2 regions of the Exiguobacterium sp. s59 genome follow, and region 2 is predicted to be linked to the other one. Evidence: riboswitches for the same ligand, from Rfam matches in the RefSeq annotation. Region 2 holds a riboswitch; the other holds the start of a gene.

Region 1 (9,586 bases), 210 kb from region 2:
ATTGGCTCGTCGTGTCACTCGAACTGTTGTTCACGATGATTGCGATTGAATCGTATCTCGTGTTTGGATATGTCGGGCTGATTGTCACATTCTTCGTTCTATCCGTCTTAAAGATGACGATGTCGAAAGCGACGGAGACAGAAGAGACGAAAACAAAAGTCGATCAGGTCGAGCGATTGAAAGAGCAGCTCTATCGTGTCGATAGTGAACAGCTGTTGATTGAAAAGTTTTGGAACGGACTACGTGACGTCGTTGAAGTCGAACGTGGTTGGCTGCAGGTCAACCGAAAAGGGGAGCGGACGTTTTATGATATGACGGGACGCATCATCCCGAGTGTACCGGACGCTTATACGATCGAGCGCTATCAAGACGAGGATGAGCCATGTTTCGTCTATGATTCACTTCATGAATGGCATCCCGACTTGCAACAACAGCAACAAGAGCTTCATCATTCGGCGCTCGTTATCCAGCCTGTTTGGGGAGCGGAAACGGCCGTCAGCTGTATGGTGTCGACGACAGCGAACGGCGCGTATGAGATGCCGATTGCCGTCGAAGTGAATCGGCTCCTCAAAACGTTGTCGTGGTCAATCGAGCGAATCGATGAGCGGGACCGCCTTCAACATGAGAGTTTGACGGACCCGTTGACAGGTCTCCATAATCAGCGGGCGTTACGTAACTGGACGACAGAACGATTGAACGACGTCGCATCCTATCCACTATCCCTTTTCCTAGTTGATTTGGATCATTTCAAGTCGATCAACGATACATATGGACATGCGTTCGGGGACGAGGTGTTGATTGAGGCCGGACAATTGTTCACGCGTAGCGTTCGGGCGACAGATTTGGTGACACGGTATGGTGGCGAAGAATTTGTATTCGTCTTTCCTCGGATGGATGAGGCTGCAGCCCAACTGGTCGGTGAAAAGATACGCGACGCACTGAAACGACATGACTTTGGCACGGAAGGGACACGCATTACGGTGACGGCGAGTATTGGGATCGAGACGATTCATGAATATGAAGACCTCGATACGGTACTCCGGCATGCGGACCGAGCCATGTATGTCGGTGCCAAGTTCAATGGTCGTGACCGGGTCGCCCACTATCAAGGATTATCAACAGAAGTCAGATGAAAGGAGGATCCGCCAAATGGCAGATCCTCCTTTTGTATGAAAAGATTATGAGTTCGTATTATAAAGTTCCGATTCAACCGCATGAACGGCGGCTGACCAAGAGCCGTAACGATGTAAGATCGCTTTTGTCGAAGGTTTGTTGTTACGCTTCGCCCATTCCCGATATGCTTCGAATGAGAGGGAGAAGCCCATTTCCTGAATAGCTTCACGGAGCGCGTTGGAGAGTTCCGTTTTCGAATAGGTGACACTTGCCTCAAGTCCTGCCTCGGCACAGGCATCATGCCACGAACCGAACGTCTTGACGATGTGATAATGGCTCGGTGCCTTCGGATGGAGCTTTCGCCATTGCTGATACTTCTTCAAGGTGATGATCGAGCCCATGTCTCGCGAATAAAGCGCAAGTGTCTCGATGATGTCCTCGCGTGTATACTTTGGCATTTTGTCTGGCAATTCGACAGTTGCTTCTCCATGCCATTCATAGCCTGCGATGGCAAGTGCCTCAGCCCATGACCCGAACTGTCTGATGATCGATTCAGGAGATGGCCAATTCTGTTCCATGGCAAAGCGACGATAGACAGAACGGCGCGGACGTTCCTTCAACAAGTCCCCGAGAAGGCGGATGCAATGGATCATCCTCTGCTGTTCAGTGGACAGGTGATGGGATTTAGTGGTTAGCGTTTGACTCAATGATGGTTCCTCCTTCCGTGGACTCAAATATGAACCGACAAAGATGAAAAAAATGCTCCTACAATCATACTATCGGATGGTTTTTCGGATTTATTAACGTGATTTTGAAAATTTTTAAACATATTCTAAGAAATGGATAGGTCTAAAGTCACATAAAAAGATTTCAAAAAATGGTAACAGTTCTATTACAAATTAAATCGAATTTCGAGATAAATGTAAACAAAAAGTTTTAATCAACCAAAAATGTCATATTTTTATAAAAAAGTACCCAACTGGAGAGATGGGGTCATCGCCTTCGCTCCAGATGAGTACCCTTCTATAATAAATTTAATTTTCAGACTAATCAATCGAATATTGAAATTACATCAAAAAATTTTTAACAGCTGGTCAACGAAAGTCCAATTCTGCTAAAATAGGCGCATTGAGTGAAAAACAGAAAAGAGGATTACCATTATGACAGTTTGGTTATTTTATACGTTGCTCGGATTGATCCAGGGATTCACGGAGCCGATTCCGATTTCATCAAGTGGACATCTTGTTATCTTCCAAGAATTATTTAACATCGACTTGCCGGGATTGTCATTTGAAGTTTTCGTAAATTTTGCTTCGCTCCTCGCGGTTTTGACGGTCTATCGTAAAGATGTCATCCGTCTCATCGTCAGTTTATGGACGTTCCTATTCAAGAAGGACCGAACGGAAGAAACGATGGTCGATGTGAAGTTTATCGGCTTGCTCCTCGTCGCAACGGTTCCAGCCGGTGTCCTCGGTGTCGTTTTCGGTGACTGGATCGGAGAAGTACTCGGTGGCGTCGCAACGGTCGGATATACGCTCATCATCACAGGTCTCGCGCTTTGGTTCATTCGAAATATGCGCGGAAATAAAGGGGACGGCGGTATCACGTTACGTGACGCCATCTTGATTGGACTTGCCCAAGCGGTAGCACTTATCCCAGGCATTAGTCGCTCTGGGGCGACTATCGTCATGGCGATGTTACTCGGAATCAAGCAGGAATCAGCACTTCGTTTCTCATTCTTCCTGTTCATCCCAATCAGTCTCGGCACGATGATTTTGGACGGTCCGGCTTTGTTTACGAACCCAGAGACGCGTGACTTGTTCGGCCCGCTCATCTTAGCGTTCATCGCTTCTTATGCATTGACCGCGATTTCGTTGAAGTGGTTCCAACACATCATGGCCAAAGGTGAACTGAAGTATTTCTCATATTATTGCTGGATTGTCGGGCTTCTTGTCGTCCTCTTTCTCGCATAATCGAGGCGCTACTCACACGAGTGGCGCTTTTTGTTTTGCGAAATAAAAATAATTGCGATACAGTAAATCTGTACAAACAAATATTCCTTCGGGGTCGGGTGAAATTCCCAACCGGCGGTGATGGGCCATGCCCTAAGTCCGTGACCCGGGCGCACGTGTGCGAACGGTGGATCTAGTGAGACTCTAGAGCCGACAGTATAGTCTGGATGGGAGAAGGAACAAAAAAACAGGTTCGCGTGACCTGTGCTTCGTCGTACGCTTTTCTGTAAAGAAAACGTTTATTTGGCTTGCCCAAAAGCGGCGAAAACCCTCCCACCAAGACCCTAAGGACCTTTTCCTTAGGGTCTTTTGTTTGTACGGAAAAAAGGAGGGAGAACGATGAAACAGTACATGAAACAGGCCATCCAATTGGCGAAATCGGCTGATGGACAGACTGGGGCGAACCCGCTCGTCGGTGCCGTTCTCGTCAAAGACGGTCGCATCGTCGGGCTAGGCGCCCATCTCAAGGCAGGCGAACCGCATGCCGAGGTTCATGCAATCAAGATGGCAGGTGCGGCAGCGTACGGGGCAACACTTTTCGTCACGCTTGAGCCGTGCTCGCATCACGGGAAAACACCACCGTGCGCCGACTTGATTGTAGAGTCCGGAATCAAACGGGTCGTCATCGCCATGGAGGACCCGAACCCGCTCGTTGCCGGAAAAGGAATCATGCGTCTCCGGTCGGCTGGGGTCGAGGTCGAAGTCGGACTGCTTGAAGATGAAGCAAGGGAATTGAATCCAGCGTTCTTGCGAGCGCTCGAGACGAAACGACCGTACGTCATCTTAAAGACGGCGACGAGCATCGACGGGAAAGTTGCCTTGGAGTCGGGGGAGAGCCAGTGGGTGACGAGTTCGGAAGCTCGTCGTGACGTTCATGAACTACGCGCGACAGTCGATGCGATTTTGACGGGGATTGGAACGGTGCTCGCCGATGATCCGGCACTGACCGTTCGATTGGACCGAGAGACACGTCAGCCGAAGCGAGTCGTCCTCGACCGTGATCTTCGCTTGCCACTTGCGAGCACGCTTGCTCGAACGGCTGAAGACGTACCGGTCCTTCTGTTCACTTCGTCAGACGATGAAGAGAGACGGGAACGGGCGCGTGCTATGGGCATCGAGCTATTCGATTATACGTCACTCGGGAGCATGCTCGAGACATTGTACGCGAACGGGGTTGGGCGCTTGTTGGTGGAGGCGGGACCGACGCTTGTCACATCGCTTCTTGACGGGGGCTATGTCGATGAATGGGTCGCCTATCAATCACCGCGCGTATTCGGCGGGAAGAACGGCATCTATCGCTCGCAGCAGGAAGGCTCGATCGATGCGATTGCTCGCTTTGGCATTCATCAGGTCGAGACGATTGGACCCGATCTGAAAGTTGTCCTTCGAAAGGAGGCGCTCTGATGTTTACCGGAATCGTAGAAGAAATCGGTTCGGTCAAAGCGGTGAAGCGAAATGGACCGTCCTTACGGCTCGTCCTGTCAGGTACGAAAGTGCTCGAGGACGTGAAGGTCGGGGACAGCATTGCGGTGAACGGGATTTGTCTGACGGTCACGACGTTTGACGCGTCGACGTTCGCTGTTGATGTGATGCCAGAGACGTTGAAAGCCTCCAGTTTAGATGGGGTCAAGCCGGGCACACGAGTCAATCTGGAGCGGGCGATGCCAGCGGACGGACGATTCGGTGGGCATTTCGTGTCCGGACACGTCGACGGCGTCGGACGCATCGCCAAGAAACGTCCACTCGCGAATGCCGTATATGTCGACATTCAATGCGACCGTTCGCTTCTTTCATACATCGTGCCTAAGGGATCGATTTCTGTGGACGGGACAAGTCTGACCGTATTTGATGTATCAGAACGTGGATTTAGCCTGTCCTTGATCCCGCACACATATAGCGAGACCGTTCTCGGATCGAAGCATGTCGGCGACTCTGTCAATTTGGAATGTGATCTGTTAGCAAAATATATGGAAAAATTAGTCGGGCAGTCGAAGATGACACTCGAGTCTTTGGCATCACAAGGCTATGGAAAGGCGGGATGGTAATGTTTGATTCGATCGATCGAGCGATTGAAGAGTTAAGACGCGGACGTCCCATCATCGTTGTCGATGACGAGGACCGTGAGAATGAAGGTGACTTTGTCGTGCTCGGTGACAAGATGACACCTGAGACGATGAACTTTTTGATCACGGAAGGAAAAGGACTCGTCTGTGCCGCCGTCGCCGAAGAAGTCGCGGCACGCCTTGACCTTGTGCCAATGGTGACGAACAGTACGGACCCACATGGTACGGCATTTACGGTCAGTATCGACCATGTCGATTCGACGACAGGGATCTCCGCGAGCGAGCGCTCCCATACCGTTCGCGAATTGGCGAACCCATCATCACGTCCGTCTGACTTTCAACGCCCAGGACATCTTTTCCCACTCATCGCCAAAAAAGGAGGCGTCTCCGTGCGCCGTGGCCATACGGAAGCGTCCGTCGATTTGGCACGACTTGCAGGCAGTGAACCGGTAGCCGTCATCTGTGAAATCATTCGTGAAGACGGGGAGATGGCCCGCGTACCGGACTTGGTGCAAGTCGCCAAACGTCACGAATTGGCCTTCATCACAATCGAGGCATTGGTCCGATATATGGAGACAGACCTTGTCACGCGCGAAGCGGACGTGTCACTTCCCTCATCGAAAGGCGCGTTTCGGATGATCGGATACGCGAATCGGTTCGACCGACACGAGCACGTCGCTCTCGTGACCGAGACGCTGTCGGACGTCCCGCTCGTTCGAATTCATTCGGAATGTTTGACGGGAGACGTCTTCGGGTCGTTCCGATGTGATTGCGGTCCACAACTCGATGCTGCTATCGGTCGAATCGAACAGGAGTCGGGCATCGTCCTTTATATGCGCCAAGAAGGACGAGGGATCGGACTCGTGAACAAATTGAAAGCATACGCCTTGCAAGAGGAAGGGTTAGACACGGTCGAGGCGAACGAGGCGCTCGGATTTCATCCCGACATGCGTGACTATCGTGTCAGTGCGGCGATGCTCCGCGACCTCGGAGTGACACGTGTTCGACTCATGACGAATAACCCAGAAAAAGTCGATGCCTTAGAATCATGTGGCATCACCGTCGTCGAACGTGTCCCGCTTCATGTCGGCGCGCACGAAGCGAACGAGTCATATCGAATGACGAAACAACTCAAAATGAACCATATCGGAGGATGAATGAGATGACATATACATTTGAAGGAAACTTAGTTGGAGAAGGCTTAAAGATTGGAATCGTCGTCGGACGATTTAACGACTTGATTACGATGCGTCTACTCGATGGAGCGAAGGATGCGCTGAAGCGTCACGGCGTGAAAGAAGAGGACGTCTCGCTCGCTTTCGTCCCGGGTGCGTTCGAGCTCCCGCTCGTTGCGAAAAAAATGGCGATGAGTCAAAAATATGATGCGGTCATCACGCTCGGTGCCGTCATCCGTGGCGCAACCCCGCACTTTGATTATGTGTGTAACGAAGCGGCCAAAGGAATCGCGCAAGCGAGTTATCAATCGGAGGTCCCGGTCATCTTTGGCGTATTGACGACGGAAACAATCGAACAGGCGATTGAACGGGCTGGTACGAAAGCAGGAAACAAAGGTTGGGAAGCGGCGACGTCGGCCATTGAGATGGCGAACTTATTGAAGCAAGTGTGATGTCGAACCGGGTGAATCGTCACCCGGTTTTTCAATTGGGATAAGCAGGGTAAAAAGACTGAAAATTGGGTAAAATAAACTCATGGAACGATTGATTTCATTTCAGACAATAAGGGAGGTTTGGCACATGGCAACTTCGCATGAATCATTGACGTTACAGTTACAACAACAAGAGCGACTCCATCACCTGCTTTCGTCACTCCTCAATCGCTTTTTAACAACAGAGATTGCGGATTTCAAAAAGCGGGTTGACCAGTCGCTAGCCGAACTTGGACATTATTTCGCGGTCGACCGCGTCTATGTCTTCGATTACGATTTCACGAACCAGGTTTGTCACAACACGTTCGAGTGGTGCGCCGAAGGCATCACCGCCGAAATGGACAATCTTCAAGACGTGCCAATCGATGTGTTGCCCGAATGGGTCAACACCCATGTCGCGGGTGAGACGATGTATATTCCGCGCGTGGCTGATTTACCAGAAAATAGTGCCGTCCGCGGGATTCTCGAACCGCAATCCATTCAAAGTCTGCTCGCAGTCCCGATGATGCAAGGGAAGACGTGCCAAGGGTTTGTCGGGTTTGATTCCGTCGTCTCGGAACGGACGTACACGGAATACGAACAACAGGCACTGCAAGACTTCAGTAATGCACTTCTCGGGGCGGTTGAACGACATCGGATCGAGGCGGGACGCGAAGAAGCACAGCGTATCCTTGCCGAGCGGGAAAAAGAAATGATCGATTATCAAGAAGGACTCGTCCGTACATTGTTACGCCTGTCAGCACTCCGCAACAATGAGACGGGGAACCATATCGAGCGGGTGCAGGATTTGTCGACGCTCTTTGCGACGATTTTATATGATCACCATCATCCGGATGTGTCTCCTCTTTTCATCGAAGGGATTCGACTCGCGGCACCGCTTCATGATATCGGAAAGATCTCTGTCCCGGATGCGATCTTATTGAAGGCGAATAAGCTATCCGATCAGGAATGGGTATTCATGAAAGATCATGTGCGCGTCGGGGGCGAGGTGTTGAAGGATTTACAAACACAGTTTCCTCATAACTACTTTATCCAGATGGCTTACCAGATTGCCCTCTATCATCATGAACGTTGGGACGGGACGGGATATATTAAAGGCTTGAAAGGGGAAGAAATCCCACTTGCGGCACGAATCGTCACCATCATCGACGTCTATGACGCGTTACGGACGGTTCGCCCGTATAAACCGGCCTTCTCCCATGACGATACGATTGTCGCGATGAAAGACATGAATGGAGCGTTCGATCCGACGTTATTTGACCTGTTTTTGCTCCATCAAGAAGAGATGGCCATCATGTTCGATCAGACTTTTAAAGCACACTAATAAAGGAGACGCTCCCTCGAGGGAACGTCTCCTTGTTGATTAGAACGTTTCAGATGTCGTTTTCGCTTGCATGTGGAGTTGGATGTAATCCGGACCACCTGCTTTTGAATCCGTTCCTGACATGTTGAATCCACCGAATGGCTGGTAACCGACGATTGCGCCAGTGCAACCACGGTTGAAGTAAAGGTTACCGACGTGGAAGTTTTGGCGAGCGAACTCTTGGTTCGCGCGGTCACGCGTAAGCACCGCACCAGTCAAGCCGTACTCTGTGTTGTTCGCGATATCGATCGCTTCTTTGAAATCTTTCGCTTTTGTGAACGCAACGACAGGTCCGAAGATCTCTTCTTGCATGAGACGCGCTTTCGGGTCGACGTCTGCGACAACTGTCGGCTCGATGAAGTAGCCTGTTGAATCATCCGCGTTTCCGCCAGCGACGATGCGTCCTTCTTCTTTAGCGACATCGAAATACGATGTGATTTTCTTGAAGGCCGCTGCGTCGATGACAGGTCCCATGAAGTGTTCATTCTTCTCTGTGTTGCCGACAGAGAGTTCGTTCGTAAGTTCGACGACGCGGTCAAGTACCGTGTCATACACACTGTCCACGATGACGGCACGTGAACAAGCTGAACATTTCTGACCTGAGAAACCGAATGCCGATTTGACGATCGATTGTGCAGCGAGTTCGAGATCCGCTGACTCGTCGACGACGATTGTATCTTTTCCGCCCATCTCTGCGATGACGCGTTTGAGCCAGATTTGACCTTCGTTCAATTTAGAAGCACGCTCGTTGATGCGCAAGCCCACATCACGTGAGCCTGTGAAACTGATGAAGCGTGTCTTCGGATGGTCGACGAGGTAGTCACCGACTTCTGCGCCAGGTCCTGGGATGAAGTTGAGCACGCCTTTTGGAAGACCTGCTTCTTCCATCACTTCGACGAATTTCGCAGCGACGATTGGTGTCGTCGAAGCTGGCTTCAAGAGAATCGTGTTACCGGCAACGATTGCCGCGACAGCTGTACCGGCCATGATTGCGAACGGGAAGTTCCATGGGCTGATGACGATCCCGACCCCGAGTGGGATGTAGTCATAACGGTTATATTCGCCTGGACGGCTCTCGACTTTCTTACCTGGCTTGAGTTCGAGCATTTGACGTGCATAGTATTCCATGAAGTCGATTGCTTCTGCCGTATCCGCATCCGCTTCGTTCCATGGCTTACCAGCTTCTTTGACGAGATAAGCCGAGAACTCGTGCTTACGTTTGCGGACGATGTTCGCCGCTTTGAACAAGACGTCTGCACGGACAGCTGGGTCTACGTGGCGCCATGAGTCGAACGCTGTGAGTGCTTCTTGCATCGCACGTTCTGCGAGCTCTTGGTTCGCTTTCGAGACGCGACCAATCACTTCTTCT
Region 2 (9,586 bases):
AATTTAGCGATGGGCTCACAGGTTGCCCGAGCAAAATTGGAGTCCGACCCGGACCTCGATGTAGTCGAATACGGCTGTACGGGCTACTGTGGCGTCTGTTCCCTCGATTTGTTCTGCCTTGTCGATGGGGAAGTTGTGACCGGTGAAACACCGGATGAATTAGTGACGAAGGTGTATGAAAAAATAGAAGAGATGGCATGGTAAAAAGTTTGGGGGATGACCTCAAACTTTTTTATTTCACCCGTTGCATTTTAAAAAGAGGGATGTTATATTCTAAGAGGTTCGAATGTAGGTTGTCTGACGTTTAACAACGAGAAAAAGAAAGCGTTTCAAACGGTAGGGCACATCTCTTTTCGGGTATGACACATATAATAGCTTTGTTTAATATGAAAGGAGCACAACATCAATGAAAATCATGAGTGTGGTTGGTATTTTGGCACTAATTGCAATCGCTTACATCTTCTCTACCAACCGTAAAGCCATCAAATGGCGCACGGTCTTGGCAGCGTTCGCTGTTCAATTCGCGTTTGCTTTCCTCGTGTTGTATACGTCTTGGGGACGTTCGGCACTTGAATGGATCTCGAGCGGGGTTCAAGCCATCTTGAACACGGCGGGTGACGGGATTGCGTTCGTATTCGGAACAGCAGTCGGCGGCGACAACTTCGTCTTCGCATTCCAAGTTCTTCCGATTATCGTTTTCATGTCATCATTAATCGCGTTACTTTACTATCTTGGCGTCATGCAGTGGGTCATCCGTATCCTCGGTACGGCACTTGCAAAAGCATTAGGAACGTCACGTAAAGAGTCACTTTCAGCAACAGCAAACATCTTCGTTGGTCAAACGGAAGCACCGCTTGTCATCAAGCCTTACCTTCCTACGATGACACAATCTGAGCTCTTCGCAGTCATGGTCGGTGGTCTCGCATCGGTTGCCGGTTCTGTACTTGCTGGATACGCAGCACTTGGTGTACCGCTCGAATACTTGCTCGCAGCAAGCTTCATGGCAGCACCAGCTGGTCTCTTATTTGCTAAAATCATCGTGCCAGAAACAGAAGAGTACGATGATGACATCGAGATTGCAGAGGAAGAAGAAGACAGAGCGGCGAACTTCGTCGATGCAGCGGCACGTGGTGCTTCTGACGGTCTCTTCCTTGCCTTGAACGTCGGTGCAATGCTTCTCGCGTTCGTTTCATTGATTGCGCTTGTCAACTTGATCCTCGGTTCAGTCGGTGGACTCTTCGGATTCGATAGCTTGTCACTCGAATTGATTCTTGGTTATGTGTTCGCGCCACTCGCGTTTGTCATTGGTGTGCCGTGGGCAGATGCTGTACAATTCGGTAGCTTCCTCGGTCAAAAGTTGGTATTGAACGAATTCGTTGCATTCTCTGAGTTCGCACCAATCATCGGTTCTGGTGATTTGTCAGCTCGTACAGAAGCGATGATCGCATTTGCACTTTGTGGTTTCGCAAACATCTCGTCACTCGCGATCCTTCTCGGTGGTCTTGGTGGTATGGCGCCAAACCGTCGTGGTGACATCGCACGTATGGGTGTTCTCGCGATTCTCGCAGGTACGCTTGCAAACTTGATGTCAGCTACATTGGCTGGACTTCTTCTTTAATCGATATAAGAAAACGCGATCACTTCGGTGGTCGCGTTTTTTAACGTAGGAATTATGTATACAATTTGACGTTCGGCCATTGAGCTGGCCAATTTTTTTGAGCCATTCGCTTTAAGTAGATTGAATGCTTTGAAGAGTTTGCTTCAAAGAGAGGCGTTGGCTTCACTTGTAGACTGAGCAAATCTTGAATTCCATATGGCGCGGCGAAGATGAAATCACCGTTTGAATTTAGACGTACCCCGATTGCTGTCACAGTTTCGGGGAAATGGGCTAGTGCATCCATCGATGAGGTATACGGAGGCAGATGGTTCACATGATGCATTCTCGCTTGGTTTTTGACAGACCACGGTACGTTTGGGTTCAATTGATACAACGTTTGCTCTATTTCTTTCTCGATTGATTCTTCTGGCTGGGTAGGGTCGAAATAAATCACATCCACATCGTCCGTTTGTGTCGGAGTATCATATCCGTGGAGATGGTCCCATATTTTTGCGCGGATATAGCCCGCGCAAATCCACCAGTCTGGTAGATGAAGAGTAGCGACGGTACGGAGGTGCTTCATGAGTTCTGCATCTTGCTGTAAGAAATGAATCAAGTCCTGTTCATGTTCCATCAATCAATATCCTCCAAATCATATGATGAAAAAAGCATCTAGGCAATGCCTAGATGCTTGTATATCGATTACGCTTGAAGCTGTACACGTTGACGTTCGATCCACGGCTTCAATTTCAAGAAGAGTGGAACGAAGAGTGCGCTGATCAAGATCGCTTTAATCAAGTTGAACGGTAAAATCCCGTAAAGGACGAGGTCCGTCTTCACGGCCGGGTCGGCCATGTCTGCCATTCCGAAGAAGAAAGCATAGGCTGGCAAGATGACGAGATAGTTTAAGATGGCGAGGCTGAGTGCCATTGTGATTGTACCGGCGAGTAGTCCAGAAGCGAGTGCTTTGTTCGTCTTCCGTTTGTGATAGAACCATGCGACCGGGTACATGAATGCGACACCTGCGAAGAAGTTTGCGACTTCTCCAACCGGGACACCGCCACCGTTAAAGACATAATACAAGACGTTTTTCAATCCGACGACCACGACACCTGCGAGTGGTGAAAAGACAATCCCGGCAATGAGTGCAGGAATGTCGCTAAAGTCCACTTTGAGGAATGGCGGTAAAAATGGGAGCGGGAAGTTGAATAGCATGAGTACGAACGAAATCGTCCCGAGCATCGCCAAAGTCACCATTGTTGTCAGTCGTTTGTTGCGCGTAGTTTTCATCAGAATCTCTCCTTTAGGTCGCTCCTCGATGAATGGCACCCGTAGCATATAAAAACCCGATTGCAAAGAAGACAATCGGGAGAGTTTACGCGCATACGAAATAGATGTTTTCCGAGGTGGAAGAGTCCACGTCAAAGAAAACATCCGGATATCGGTCGGATGCCGCCATCTTCTCCCATCCAGACTATACTGTCGGCTTTCGAATCTCACGAAATCAGCAAGCAACGCCTTGCTCGCTCACGGGCTGAGAAGAATAAATTCTTCAATACCGCCGGTCGGGAATTTCACCCTGCCCCGAAGATGGAACGATTTAATTTTTTTTGTTACAGTTTAGTTATACAAGATAATGCACAAAACTACAAGTCAATTGACTTGAAATGAAGATAAAATGAGGAGGAGTTCAGATGATTCATTTGACAGAATCAGCAGCACTTCAAGTACAAGAGATGATAAAACAGACCGAACGCCCGGATGCACAATATTTGCGAGTAAAGGTCCAAGGTGGCGGATGTACAGGACTTTCATATGGAATGGGCTTTGATGAAGAGAAAACGGACAAAGATGTTCAATTTGATCACCATGGTGTCCGCGTCATCGTCGCTGAAGTGGATCATGGTGTCGTCGATGGACTTGAGATCGACTATAAGCAGTCGATGCTCGGCGGAGGCTTTACGATTAAAAACCCGAATGCGATCGCCACGTGTGGATGCGGCTCAAGTTTCCGTACGGCAACGAACGCCGGTACACCTGGAGAATGTTAATCACGTTAGACTATGGCGCGCCATAGTCTTTTTTTGTGCGATTAATTTAAACGATAGAAGGTCTTATTGACCGAATCCGTAATGATGACTTCATCATCCGGTAGTAGAACAACTTGTTCATTAAATTTTTGCTCGTACTGCTCGATTCGCTCCGAAATCGTATGATTGCTAGGGAAAATATCCTCTCTATCAGCATGAGGCATAATCGGGAAATCAAATAGACCGACCCCATCCAATGAAAAGTCGGCCTCGGTCACGAACAAATCAGGTGTAAAATGATTGATAATTTTCAAATGAGGTCCGAGGGCGATTGTTCCTGCACTGACGCCGATTATAAGAATGTTTCGTTCGGCAATTTCTTTAAGAATAACGTGAGCTCCACTACGATGAATGTGTTTTAAAAGGAAAACTGGATTTCCTCCAGCGATATAAATGCATTTGTAATTCAATAAATGAATAGGGTCATCCATTTCAACATCTAGATAATCAACTTGTTGAATACCTAATTGAAGAAATATCTCTTTTGCTTGCTTAATCCGTGGATGAGTTGATTTTTGATTTGTCGCTGCAGTAGTAATGATACACACTGAAGTGTCTTCAGGTTTTTTATCGAGTAACTTTAAAAATGATCGCGTGAGTTTCTTATTTGAAAGTCCTTTTGAAGTAAGCATCAATTTCATATCCATCTCTCCGATAATCGTTTAGTTCATTAAATTATCTAATAAATAAATTAAAAAAGGAAGGACAGTTATGTTGTTAGAAAATAAAATTGGCAAAGGTTACATGTAGGAAATGAACGGGAATATTGGATACAGAAAGATGAGAAGGGGGCTAGGGTGATGAGAAAAGTATTGATATTCGGAGGGTCACGCTATTTCGGGAAGCGACTTGCCTTGCGACTCGCGGAGGCGGGGGACGATGTGACGATTGTGACGAGAGGGCAACTGCAAGTGCCAGAAGCCGAAGGGATACGGTCAATCAAAGGAGATCGGCAATCGGTCGCAACGATGAAAGACTTGGCACGCGAACGGTACGACCTCGTCTACGACAATATTTGTTTTACGCCGTATCAGGCAAAGATTGCGTCGGACGCGTTCATGGACAAAGTGGGGAAATATGTATTGACGTCTACGATGTCGGTGTATGCTCCGGGTCCTGACTTAAAAGAGAGTGACTTCAATCCGCTCCATTATGAATACCACTTAGAAGCTGAGCATGATTACGGACAAGGAAAGCGAGAGGCAGAATCGTTCTTCTTCCACCGGGCCTCGTTCCCGGTCGCGACCGTTCGCCTGCCGATTGTCTTAGGGCCGGACGATTATACAGATCGACTCAAATTTTATGTGGATGCGATTCGTAACGAGGAACCGGTTGTCTTGCATCATCCGGAAGCGAAGATGGGCTTCATCTCGAGTGCGGAAGCAGCGGCATTTTTAGAATGGGTAGGACGCGCGAACGTGACGGGTCCATTCAACGCGGCAAGTGACGGTCTCATCTCCATGGGTGCTCTGATGGAACGGATCGGTCATCACGTCGGAAAACCGGTCCATATTATAAAAGACGGGGAGTCGTCCCCATATGATTCGGATGTCGACTATTACATGTCAATCGCTGAAGCGAAGAAAGCAGGCTACGTCTTCACGCAGTTGGATGACTGGATTGACCGGGTCATCATTCAGACGATGCGGAAATAAAAAAATCCTCTGTGGATACGGTCCACAGAGGATTGATGATTATTTCCCGGCAAATACAGATGTCGAGTGTTGTGGGTGACGAGCAGTCGGGTCCACAAGTTGTTTTACTTGGTTGATGGCGATTGGGGCTTCACCGAAACCTGTTGCAATCAACTTCACTTTTCCTTCGTATGTGGCGATATCACCACAAGCGAAGATGCCGGCGACTGTCGTTTCCATACGTGAGTCGACGCGGATTGTGTTCTTCTCAAATTCCATTCCCCAGTTCTTGATTGGACCAAGAGATGAAACGAATCCGTAGTTACAAATCAAATCATCAATTTCAACGATTTTCGACTCACCGTCTTTATCTGTCAGTTCGACAGATTCGATATGTGTCTCACCTGAAAGTGACTCGATGTTGTATGGGGTAAGGACGTTAATCGTCGATGCTCTCATCTGTTCGACCGTATGTTCGTGAGCACGGAAACGGTCGCGACGGTGGACGATGTGTACTTCTTTCGCAATCCCTTCGAGCATGAGCGCCCAGTCGACGGCTGAATCTCCGCCACCTGCAATCATGACACGGCGATCACGGAATTTCTCCATGTTGTCGACGAAGTAATGAAGGTTTGCGTAATCTTCACAGCCGTCAAGACCGAGTGGACGAGCCGAGAAGGCACCGTTTCCTGCAGTGATGATGATGGCTTTCGTATGATATTCTTCTTTATTTGTCGTCAAAACAAATGTGCCGTCCTCAAGACGTTCCACCGTTTCAACCGTTTCGCCGAGGCGGTAGTCTTGCTCGAATTGATCAGCTTGCGCTTTCAATTGATCGATCAAGTCCTGTGCTTTCACTTTCGGGAAACCAGCGATATCATAGATATATTTTTCAGGATAGAGCGTTGACAACTGACCGCCGAGTTGCGGTAAGCTTTCAATCAACGTCGTATCGAGTTGGCGCATGCCTGCGTAAAATGCGGTGAACAGTCCGACCGGGCCGCCACCGATGATGATTACATCTTTCGTCGTCTTCATCGAATTCCTCCTCAAAGCGTATACATCTATTATAGAGAGTTTATTGAATTAAATCCATTCAGTACAAACATGCAACACTTTCAAAAAAAATTCAAGAAGATAAGCTTTTCCATTGAGAATTCAATTTAAAGAGCGTACAATAAAGCAGAAGCAATTGTGAACAGATGTTGAACAAGAATGGGCTTTATTGTGAACATCTATGTGAAGAAACACACAACATAGTTGTTCAAAAAAACAAAACTTTAAACAAGGTGGAAATGAACATGAAACGACCTAACATTGTTATTCTTGGCGCGGGCTTTGGCGGACTTATTACAGCTGTCAACCTTCAAAAGACACTCGCTGCAGGTGATGCGAACATCACGCTCATCAACAAGCATGATTATCACTACCAAACGACATGGCTTCACGAACCAGCTGCTGGAACGATGAACCCAGACCAAGCACGCATTTACATTAACGACATTGTGAACCCGTCACGTGTGAAACTTGTCAAAGGGATCGTCGATCGCGTCGATACTGCTGCGAAACAAGTGACGCTCGAAGATGGTTCTGTCGTCGAATACGACTACGTTGTCATCGGTCTCGGTGGTGTTCCTGAAACATTCGGTATCCCAGGCTTGAAAGAAAACGCGATGACAATCAGCTCGTTGAACAGTGTTCGTAAAATCAAAGAGCACATCGAGTACTCATTCGCTCAATATAAAACAAACGGTTCTTCTGACAACTCGTTCGTCACGATCGTGGTCGGTGGTGCTGGATTCACAGGAATCGAATTCCTCGGTGAAATCGTCAACCGAATCCCTGAGCTTTGCAAACAGTATGACGTTCCACGCGAAGCGGTTCGCATCGTCAACATTGAAGCAGCGCCAACAGTTCTTCCAGGATTCGATCCGGAACTCACAACATACGCACAGAAATGGTTGGAGCGTAACGGTGTCGAGATGAAACTCGGTAACGGAATCAAAGGCGTCGAACCAGGTGTCGTCACATTCGGTCCACTCCAAGGTGACACAACGGAGACAATCCGTGCCAACACAATCATTTGGACAGGTGGCGTAAGTGGTAGCCCAATCATCGAAAAATCAGGATTTGAAGCGGTTCGCAACCGTGTCATGGTGGAAGCGGACAACCGTGCACCAGGTCACGACAACGTCTTCATCATCGGTGACTGCTCAGCAGTCATGGACCCTGCATCAAACCGTCCATACCCACCGACGGCACAAATCGCGACGCAACAAGCGCACAACGTTGCGAAAAACATCGCGGCGCTTATCAACGGCAAATCGACTTCGAAGTTCACTTACGAGAGCAAAGGAACAGTCGCTTCGCTCGGTCATAACGATGGAATCGGAATCGTCATGGGTAAAAAAATCTTCGGTCGCAACGCTTCATTCATGAAGAAAGTCATCGACAACAAACACTTCATCGAATTGAAAAAATACGGACTCGTCCTCAAAAAAGGGAAGTTCTAATTCGCGATTCACGTACGGCTCGTTCTCATTCAGAACGAGCTGTTTTCTTTAGAAATTGTCATAGGAAGTTCTTTGACCACGTTGGTCGAAATTTTGTATAATGGAGAGCGGACAAGGGGGACATCACATGCATATTATCCAAGCAGTCATTGGGGCCGTCTTATATATGACGATTTTTTTCAGTATCGGCTTCATCTTGAATATGTTACTTAAAAAGACATGGACACTTGTGTTCATTTATCCAATTTTTGTCATCATGATGATTGATAATGTCAAACTTTCGAGTTACGTGACCGAGACGTCAACTGCACTCACGGGGATCTATGAAGGACTCGTCGGATTGCAGCTTCTCGATTTGTTCATGCTTGGTTTCGGATTGCTCGGTGCAATCTTAGCTGGCGTGACGATTCGTTTCTTACGGAAGAGCGGTTATTCAATGTTCTAAATGGCGACAGAAATGTTCGCCATTTTTGTTTTGTCCCTACTTTTTTAGGGCATGAACCGATATACTAGATAGCGAAACGATTTTAGTAAGGGATGCGATGCGAATGACATTACCGATGTATACGATCAAAAAAGTGTTGAATAATAGCGTTGTCATTTGTCAACATGATACGGATCCGGAAGTCATTCTACTCGGGAAGGGAATTGGCTTTGGTAAAAAACCAGGCGACCTCGTCGACCCGGCCAGCGTCCCGGAGAAAGTGTATCAACTGACAGATAAAGAAGAACAGTCGCAATACCAAGAACTCGTCAAACATGTCGATGAGGATTTTATTGCGTTCATGCAAGAGATTGTCGGCTTCATCGAAACGAGTACGGGTAAGAAAGTCGATGAACATATTCACATCGGTTTGACCGACCATTTGTTCTTTACGATGAAACGAATCGAGCAAGGAATGGAAGTGACGAATCCGTTTTTACTTGAAACAGAATCGCTTTATCCAAACGAGTTTGCGCTCGCGGAACGGATTGTCGATATGTTTCATGAACGATTGAACGTACTCCTACCGGATGCGGAGACTGGATTCATCGCCCTCCATATTCACTCGGCAACGACGTTCAAAAATGTCCTTGAAGTGAATCGTCATAACCAAATCATTGGGCAAATCGTCCAGACGATTGAGAGTCGTTTGAACGTAAAAATGGACCGGACTTCACTCGATTATAAGCGCTTACTTCGGCACTTAAGGTACGCCGTTGAGCGGGTTGCGACGGGTGAGATGGTCGAGGCCCCACAAAAAATTGAAAAGGTGTTGCGCGACGAATATCCGCTATGCTATAGTACTGCTTGGGAGCTGATGGGTATCATGGAACGCGAATTAAAGCGTCCCGTCCCACGAGGTGAAGCGACATATTTGACGATGCATCTCCAGCGCCTAACAAGTAGATAAATGATACCACGTGTCTTACGTGTTACTGATTCGATCAGGCATGAGTAAGGAGTGGAACGTTATGTGATTTCTCCATTGGGAGAGGTCTACGTTCTATCCTTATTCATGCCTTTTCTGTTTTTATAAACGTGATTTATGAAAACGTTTAGATACGTCGGTTGTCTGACATCTACACCGCTATCATATTGTTTATACGTACTTAAAAAAAAGGAGGAAATGTTGATGTTTAAGCAGATCTTTGGTGTTCTTCAAAAAGTCGGTAAAGCACTTATGCTTCCTGTTGCAATCCTACCGGCAGCCGGTCTTCTTCTTGCATTCGGTAACGCAATGCAAAACCCACAACTTACATCACGCGCTG

The links. Region 2 has a riboswitch for FMN ahead of KNO91_RS06985 (ECF transporter S component). Riboswitches for the same ligand answer to the same signal wherever they lie in the genome.
Region 1: another riboswitch for FMN. It lies ahead of ribD (bifunctional diaminohydroxyphosphoribosylaminopyrimidine deaminase/5-amino-6-(5-phosphoribosylamino)uracil reductase RibD); the one in region 2 lies ahead of KNO91_RS06985 (ECF transporter S component).

Annotation. Positions count from the first base shown of each region.
Region 1 covers NZ_JACSKG010000003.1:407,211-416,796, reverse strand. The annotation lists gene KNO91_RS08065 (sensor domain-containing diguanylate cyclase) at 1-1,133, shown strand, start outside; gene KNO91_RS08060 (homing endonuclease associated repeat-containing protein) at 1,179-1,766, opposite strand; gene KNO91_RS08055 (undecaprenyl-diphosphate phosphatase) at 2,274-3,086, shown strand; FMN riboswitch at 3,167-3,308, shown strand; gene ribD (bifunctional diaminohydroxyphosphoribosylaminopyrimidine deaminase/5-amino-6-(5-phosphoribosylamino)uracil reductase RibD) at 3,465-4,529, shown strand; gene ribE (riboflavin synthase) at 4,529-5,170, shown strand; gene ribB (3,4-dihydroxy-2-butanone-4-phosphate synthase) at 5,170-6,345, shown strand; gene ribH (6,7-dimethyl-8-ribityllumazine synthase) at 6,351-6,815, shown strand; gene KNO91_RS08030 (GAF and HD-GYP domain-containing protein) at 6,943-8,178, shown strand; gene pruA (L-glutamate gamma-semialdehyde dehydrogenase) at 8,218-9,586, opposite strand, start outside.
Region 2 covers NZ_JACSKG010000003.1:197,076-206,661, reverse strand. The annotation lists gene KNO91_RS07000 (YuzB family protein) at 1-204, shown strand, start outside; gene KNO91_RS06995 (NupC/NupG family nucleoside CNT transporter) at 407-1,618, shown strand; gene KNO91_RS06990 (nucleotidyltransferase family protein) at 1,671-2,231, opposite strand; gene KNO91_RS06985 (ECF transporter S component) at 2,300-2,887, opposite strand; FMN riboswitch at 3,051-3,193, opposite strand; gene KNO91_RS06980 (HesB/IscA family protein) at 3,292-3,648, shown strand; gene KNO91_RS06975 (Type 1 glutamine amidotransferase-like domain-containing protein) at 3,690-4,328, opposite strand; gene KNO91_RS06970 (NAD-dependent epimerase/dehydratase family protein) at 4,488-5,342, shown strand; gene KNO91_RS06965 (NAD(P)/FAD-dependent oxidoreductase) at 5,382-6,359, opposite strand; gene KNO91_RS06960 (NAD(P)/FAD-dependent oxidoreductase) at 6,623-7,834, shown strand; gene KNO91_RS06955 (YuiB family protein) at 7,962-8,279, shown strand; gene glcT (glucose PTS transporter transcription antiterminator GlcT) at 8,395-9,228, shown strand; partial or broken gene ptsG (glucose-specific PTS transporter subunit IIBC) at 9,451-9,586, shown strand, end outside.